3 regions of the uncultured Tyzzerella sp. genome follow, and region 2 is predicted to be linked to each of the others. Evidence: a T-box and tRNA genes for the amino acid it is inferred to sense, from the RefSeq annotation. Region 2 holds a T-box; the other regions hold tRNA genes.

Region 1 (2,270 bases), on a different contig from region 2:
TCTATTGTAACTAAATATTTGCTAAGCAATGCTTGGTCTTTATATTCTAAAATATTTTCCCCTGCCTTTTTAGGCTTAATATTACAAGCATTTTCTATAGCATTTTCCACTGTTTTATATTCATTAATAATTTTTATAGCCGTTTTTTCGCCAATAGATGGTACTCCTGGCACATTGTCTGATGTGTCCCCCATAAGAGCTTTCACTTCTATAAATTCTTTTGGCGTAACGCTATATTTTTCCATAACATCTTTTGCAAAATAGTCTTCTATTTCTGTTTTACCTGCTTTTGTTTTAGGAATTTTTATTTTTATATTGTCCGTAGCTACTTGTAGTAAATCTCTATCGCCACTTACAATAATAGGATTTATACCTATATTTTCTGCCTTTTTAGCAATAGTAGCTAAAACATCGTCTGCCTCATATCCTTCTTTTTCATATATAATAATATTCATAGTTTTTAATACTTCTTTTATTAAAGGTATTTGGCTTTTTAGCTCATCTGGAGTTTTTTTTCTGTTTCCTTTGTAGTGGCTATATTTTAAATGTCTAAATGTAGGTTTAGGTAAATCAAAGCTAACCCCTATATATGTAGGTTGTTCTTCTTCTATAAGCTTAAATAAAATATTTAAAAAGCCGTATATGGCATTTGTATACTGTCCATCTTTGTTAGTTAAAATGGGTATTGCATAAAAAGCTCTATTCATTATACTGTGGCCGTCAATAAGCATTAATTTTTCCATATAATTCTCCTTTTTAAAATTTTTAGCTATTTATGATATAAATCTATATAAATTAAAACGTATTTCTATTATAATTATAGCCAATATAGATAATTTTAACATAAAGTAAAAAATATATCTATATAATAAAAATCTATTTTATAAAAATTAATTTATATACAAAAAAAGCATACGCTAATATGCGTACACCCCTTTTTAAAATGAGTCACCCGGGGTTCGAACCCGGGACACCTGGATTAAAAGTCCAGTGCTCTACCAACTGAGCTAGTGACCCATAGCTATGCCCAGAGACGGAATCGAACCGCCGACACGAGGATTTTCAGTCCTCTGCTCTACCGACTGAGCTATCTGGGCTTGCTTAACAACAAAATTAATTATATATTATAACTTTAAATATGTCAACACTTTTTTTAATTTTTTTGAAAAAATTTTTTAGCACTTAATTCCCTAAAAAAAATTGACCTTTTTATAGCTTTATAATATAATAATATATTAATAGTTAGTATATATTGGAGGAACATATGGAACTTTTAGACAACCTAAAAGATATTATATTAAATGCTAATAGCTTTCAAAAAAGCAAAAATTATTACTTTGAAAATCATATTTGTAGCCAAACTGGTAATAATATAAAAGTAAATCTAGATTTTAAACTTTCAAACGAAGATAACGATAAAATTATGAAATTTGGTGTATGTAACCATTGTAAAAAAGTTTTTTATTATTACGACTTTGAAAGTAAATCTTTTTAACTTAGGAGGAATTTTTATTATGGAAAATGAAAATAATAATCTATCTCAAACAGGTAATTTTATACATAATTATATACAAAAAGACCTTGAGGGCAAACTTAATAAAATACACACTAGGTTTCCACCAGAACCTAACGGGTATCTTCATATAGGTCACGCAAAAAGTATATGTTTAAACTTTGGGCTTGCAGACTATTACGGTGGAAAATGCAACCTTCGTTTTGACGATACAAACCCAGCTAAAGAAGATGACGAATTTGTCCGTTCTATAAAAGAAGATATAGAGTGGCTTGGCTTTGATTGGGAAGACAGACTTTATTTTGCATCTAGTTATTTTGAAAAAATGTACGACTGTGCAGTAGAGCTTATAAAAAAAGGTAAAGCCTTTGTATGTGATTTAACACCACAAGAGATTAGAGAAAAAAGAGGCTCTTTAAATGCTCCAGGAGAAGAAAGCCCTTATAGAAACCGTTCTATAGAAGAAAACTTAGACCTTTTTGAGCGTATGAGAAAAGGAGAATTTAAAGACGGAGAAAAAACTTTAAGAGCAAAAATAGATATGTCATCTCCTAATATAAATATGAGAGACCCTGTTATATATAGGATAGCACATATACCTCATCATAAAACAGGTAATGATTGGTGCATATACCCTATGTATGACTTTGCCCACCCTCTAGAAGATGCCTTTGAAGAAATAACTCATTCTATTTGTACAATGGAATTTGAAGACCATAGACCTTTGTACAACTGGTTTGTAAATGAGCTAGACTTT
Region 2 (2,270 bases):
CTTAATTTTTAACCCCTGTGAAAGTGTAGCACCATCTAAAGCTGCTGGTACATATGCTCCTACAAAAAGGTTTGTAGCACCTGTTACTATTTGTATTGGTTCACCTTGCCCTATATCTGCTTTTACAACCACTAGCTTATCTGCATCTGGGTGTTTTTCTATTTCTAAAACTTTAGCTACAACAACTTTTGTTATATCTTTACCTTTATTTTCTACACTTTCTACTTTAGAACCAGATAAAGTCATTTCATCACAAAATGTGTTTACATCACAATCTATATCAACATAATCTTTAATCCAAGACATTGGCAAATTCATTTTTATATCCCTCCTATATTAAAACTGCTCTAAAAATTTAATATCATTTTCAAAAAGTAACCTTAAATCTGTAATTGCATATTTTTGCATAGTTACCCTTTCAAGCCCCATACCAAAGGCAAAGCCACTGTATTCTTTAGGGTCTATCCCTGCCATTTCAAGCACCTTAGGGTGTACCATACCACAGCCTAAAAGCTCTATCCAACCACTGTTTTTACATACTCTACAACCAGAACCTCCACAAGCAAAACAAGATGCGTCCATTTCTGCACTAGGCTCTGTAAATGGAAAATGATGTGGCCTAAATCTTACTTTTGTATCTTCTCCTAAAAGCTCTTTTGCAAATACAGTTAAAGCACCTTTTAAATCTCCCATTGTTATATTTTTATCTATAACAAGCCCCTCTAATTGATGAAAAACAGGAGAATGTGTAGCATCTACCTCATCTGAACGATAAACTCTACCTGGAGCAATTATTTTTATAGGCATATCTTTGCTTTCCATAGCACGAACTTGTACAGGCGATGTTTGTGTTCTAAGAACAAAATCTCCAATACCATTTACATAAAAAGTATCTTGTTCATCTCTTGCAGGGTGATTTTTAGGTATATTTAAAGCCTCAAAATTATAATAAGCTGTTTCTACCTCTGGACCTTCTGCTATTTCATATCCCATACCTATAAATATATTTTTAATGTCATCTATAACCTTTGTCATAGGGTGCTTATTACCTATTTTTTTAGTTTTTGCTGGCATTGTAACATCAATTTTTTCAGCCTTTAGTTTAATTTCTTGCTGTTTAGCTAATAAAGATTTTTTAATATTATCTATCTTTTCTTCAATAGATGTTCTTACATCATTAGCAAGCTGCCCTATTATAGGTCGCTCCTCTGAAGATAAAGAGCCCATACCTTTTAATATATTTGTAAGCTCGCCTTTTTTACCAAGTATTTCTACCCTTATTTCTTCTAATAATTTTAAATCACTTGTTTTATTAAGTTTTTCTATTGTTACTTCTTTAATTTGTGATAATTTTTCTTTCATTTTTTTACTCCTTTCAAAATTTTAAAATCAATTTTTAAATACACAATTAGCAAAAATTAATACATAAACAAGTATATAATTTTAGCTTAAAATATAAATAATACCTTAATCATAAAAAAGCTCCCGTCCCAAAAGGGACGAAAGCTTTTTTCCGCGGTACCACCCAAATTTGCAAAAATATTTGCACACTCTTAGACTTAACGTGCCTTAGCCGTATCTCCCTAATAAGAAAAACCGTTCAAAAGATATACTCCAGCGTGAACTTCTATATTACTTTATCTTAAAGATGCTTACAGCCAAGGCATCTTCTCTCTAAAAGAACCATAATATATACTTTCGCTTTCATAGTATTTAAAATATAAATAATTATAACATATTAGTAAATGTTGTCAAGCATTTTATTATTACATAAATAATATTATTCTAAAGTGTAAAGCATAGGCTATATTTAACATTATATTTATAAATTTTTAGTTTTACAAATTACACTACATAAAAATTATATTTTTTCAAAATGTAGTCTTAAAAGTCTAGCAAAATTAAAAAGTACAAAGCCAATAATTGCAGTAGTAACATATATTTGTATACCCTCTAGTTGTTTAAATATATTAGCTATATTTTCATACCCTGTACTATTTAAATATCCTATCATTTTTTGTGTAGCCACCGTACCTATTGCCATTGGGAAAGTAAGCCCTGCAAAAGCAGGTGTAAAAGCATAAGAAAAAAACTTAGGCAACATAACTAAAACATAAACTAGAGATAACAATACACAAATATATAAAACCCAAACTAAAATCATATTAGGATTTTTTATTATGTTAATATAAGATACTATGCAAAGACTACAAGGACCTAAAAGTATAGCTGTCCCGTGTTGCATTGTATCTTTTATTTCAAACTTTAGA
Region 3 (2,270 bases), on a different contig from region 2:
TGAAAATGATAGAGAATTTTTTACAAAGGTAAAAGAAGGTGATGTTATGATACACGCCGAAAAGCTTAATAATACATTAAAACAAATAGAAACTACATTTAGCAATAGATAGTTTAAATTATACGACGATAAAAAATAATAATTTATAAAAAGTTGGTATTTTAATATGGCTAAAATTTTAGTAACAGGTGGAACAGGATTTATTGGGTCTAATTTATGTAATAGATTAGTTGATTTGGGATATAATGTGTCTATAATAACAAGGGAGATATCTAATTATAATAATATAAAGAATATTTTAGATAAATTAGATATTTTTATATATGACAATAATATTGATAATTTAATAAAGTATTTTAACAGTAATGATTTTGATTTAGTTATTCATTTAGCAGCTTCTAGCATAATTGAGCATACTAAAGATACTTTAGATTGTATAATAGATAGTGATTTAAAATTTGCAATGCATATATTGGAAGCTATGAGATATTCTAATTGTAATAAAATATTAAATACTTCTACATATTTTATGCATTATAAAAATGAACATTATAATCCTTCATGTTTATATGCTGCAATGAAAAAAACTTTTGAAGATATGTTACAATTTTATAATGAGGATTATAATATATCCTATGTAACAATAGAATTATTTGATACTTATGGCCCTAATGATACTAGAAATAAAATATTGAATTTAATCTATAGATATTCTTTAAGTAATGATATTTTAAATATGTCTGAAGGATATCAAGTGCTAGACTTAACATATATAGATGATGTTATTAATGCGTACTTAATAGGGATAGAAATGTTATTAAACAATGGTTTGATAAACAAAAAGTATTCATTAAAATCTGAAAACAGAGTAAGTATTAGAGAGTTAGTTAAGTTATATGAAAAAGTTTCAAATAAAAAAGTTAATGTTAATTATGGAGCTTTGCATTATAGAAAAAGAACAATAATGTTACCATATTCTGATGTAGAAATACTTCCTACCTGGAAACCAAAATATTCTTTGGAAGAAGGTTTAAAGATATTTATATTAAGCAAAATAAATTAAATATAAAAGTTTAAAAATATATTGTATATGTTATATTTTTGTTAGGATAATTACTAGTCATTTTAAACATCTCTTATTATAGATATTTGTAATAAGAGATGTTTTTCTATTTATATATAAGAAAATTTTTTATAAATTTTTAATAATTATTTATAAATGAAAAAAAAGAAGTAATAATAATTTATTACTTCTTTTTTTTCATTTATAAAAGCGGGTGATGGGAATCGAACCCACGTCCTCAGCTTGGAAGGCTGATGTTCTACCATTGAACCACACCCGCATAAAAGCGCGAGACGGGATTCGAACCCGCGACCCTCGCCTTGGCAAGGCGATGCTCTACCACTGAGCCACTCGCGCAAAAGATAACTTTAGATAAAGCGGGTGATGGGAATCGAACCCACGTCCTCAGCTTGGAAGGCTGATGTTCTACCATTGAACCACACCCGCATATGCCCAGAGACGGAATCGAACCGCCGACACGAGGATTTTCAGTCCTCTGCTCTACCGACTGAGCTATCTGGGCCTATTGCTTATCTAATGTTCCTTAAGACATTAGTTATTATAATATATATTATAAATATTGTCAATAGATATTTAACAATTTTTTTAAAAAATTTCTTGAGGTATAATACATAGGTAACAAAAAAGAATAAAAAAGATTTTCCCTTGTGGTATAGTAGATTTAACAAAAAAGAAATACCAAAAAGGAGAAAATATATATGTTGCCACAAATAAAGTATTATCTAGGGCGTTTTATTAAATATGCAATAAAAAATGGAGTTATAAAAGCTTCGATAAGATATAAAATAAGTAGAAAAACTATATATAAATGTCTAAAAAGATATTATGGCATATTAGAAAGGCTTAATTGCATTTAATAAATAATATATAGTTTTAATATAATAAAACGCTCAAGTGAAAATTATGTGATAGAAGTTTATATTTTAGGAAATAAACTAACAGGAAGAGAGATAAGGGCTTGGATAAGGTTTATTAAATCGTGAATAAAATAAATATTTTCTTTATTAAAATATTGTGTTAAAATATAATTAAATAGTATACTAAATCAAGTGAAATAATTGCAAATAAAAGATGGAGAAAAATTAGAGAATATTAAAATATGTTAGCAAAAAACTTAAAGTTTAGAAAAATCATAATTATAAACTGGACAATTTTTAATTGTAAAATATACCTAGAAAATTTTTTG

The links. A T-box is a leader RNA that pairs with one kind of tRNA and senses whether it is charged. The one in region 2 lies ahead of R5Z65_RS04370 (phenylalanine--tRNA ligase subunit alpha), so its partner is inferred to be a tRNA-Phe.
Region 1: it has a tRNA-Phe gene. The T-box ahead of R5Z65_RS04370 (phenylalanine--tRNA ligase subunit alpha) is inferred to sense a tRNA for this amino acid. The anticodon was not compared.
Region 3: it has a tRNA-Phe gene. The T-box ahead of R5Z65_RS04370 (phenylalanine--tRNA ligase subunit alpha) is inferred to sense a tRNA for this amino acid. The anticodon was not compared.

What each region holds. Positions count from the first base shown of each region.
Region 1 is NZ_CAUWHO010000006.1:44,299-46,568, reverse strand. It holds gene polA (DNA polymerase I) at 1-743, opposite strand, end outside; tRNA gene R5Z65_RS01030 (tRNA-Lys) at 945-1,017, opposite strand; tRNA gene R5Z65_RS01025 (tRNA-Phe) at 1,025-1,097, opposite strand; gene R5Z65_RS01020 (hypothetical protein) at 1,265-1,495, shown strand; gene R5Z65_RS01015 (glutamine--tRNA ligase/YqeY domain fusion protein) at 1,515-2,270, shown strand, end outside.
Region 2 is NZ_CAUWHO010000018.1:20,986-23,255, reverse strand. It holds gene pheT (phenylalanine--tRNA ligase subunit beta) at 1-318, opposite strand, end outside; gene R5Z65_RS04370 (phenylalanine--tRNA ligase subunit alpha) at 337-1,362, opposite strand; T-box leader at 1,493-1,717, opposite strand; gene R5Z65_RS04365 (TDT family transporter) at 1,862-2,270, opposite strand, start outside.
Region 3 is NZ_CAUWHO010000060.1:695-2,964, reverse strand. It holds gene R5Z65_RS08725 (hypothetical protein) at 1-112, shown strand, start outside; gene R5Z65_RS08720 (NAD-dependent epimerase/dehydratase family protein) at 167-1,063, shown strand; tRNA gene R5Z65_RS08715 (tRNA-Gly) at 1,273-1,343, opposite strand; tRNA gene R5Z65_RS08710 (tRNA-Gly) at 1,349-1,420, opposite strand; tRNA gene R5Z65_RS08705 (tRNA-Gly) at 1,440-1,510, opposite strand; tRNA gene R5Z65_RS08700 (tRNA-Phe) at 1,514-1,586, opposite strand; gene R5Z65_RS08695 (hypothetical protein) at 1,783-1,941, shown strand.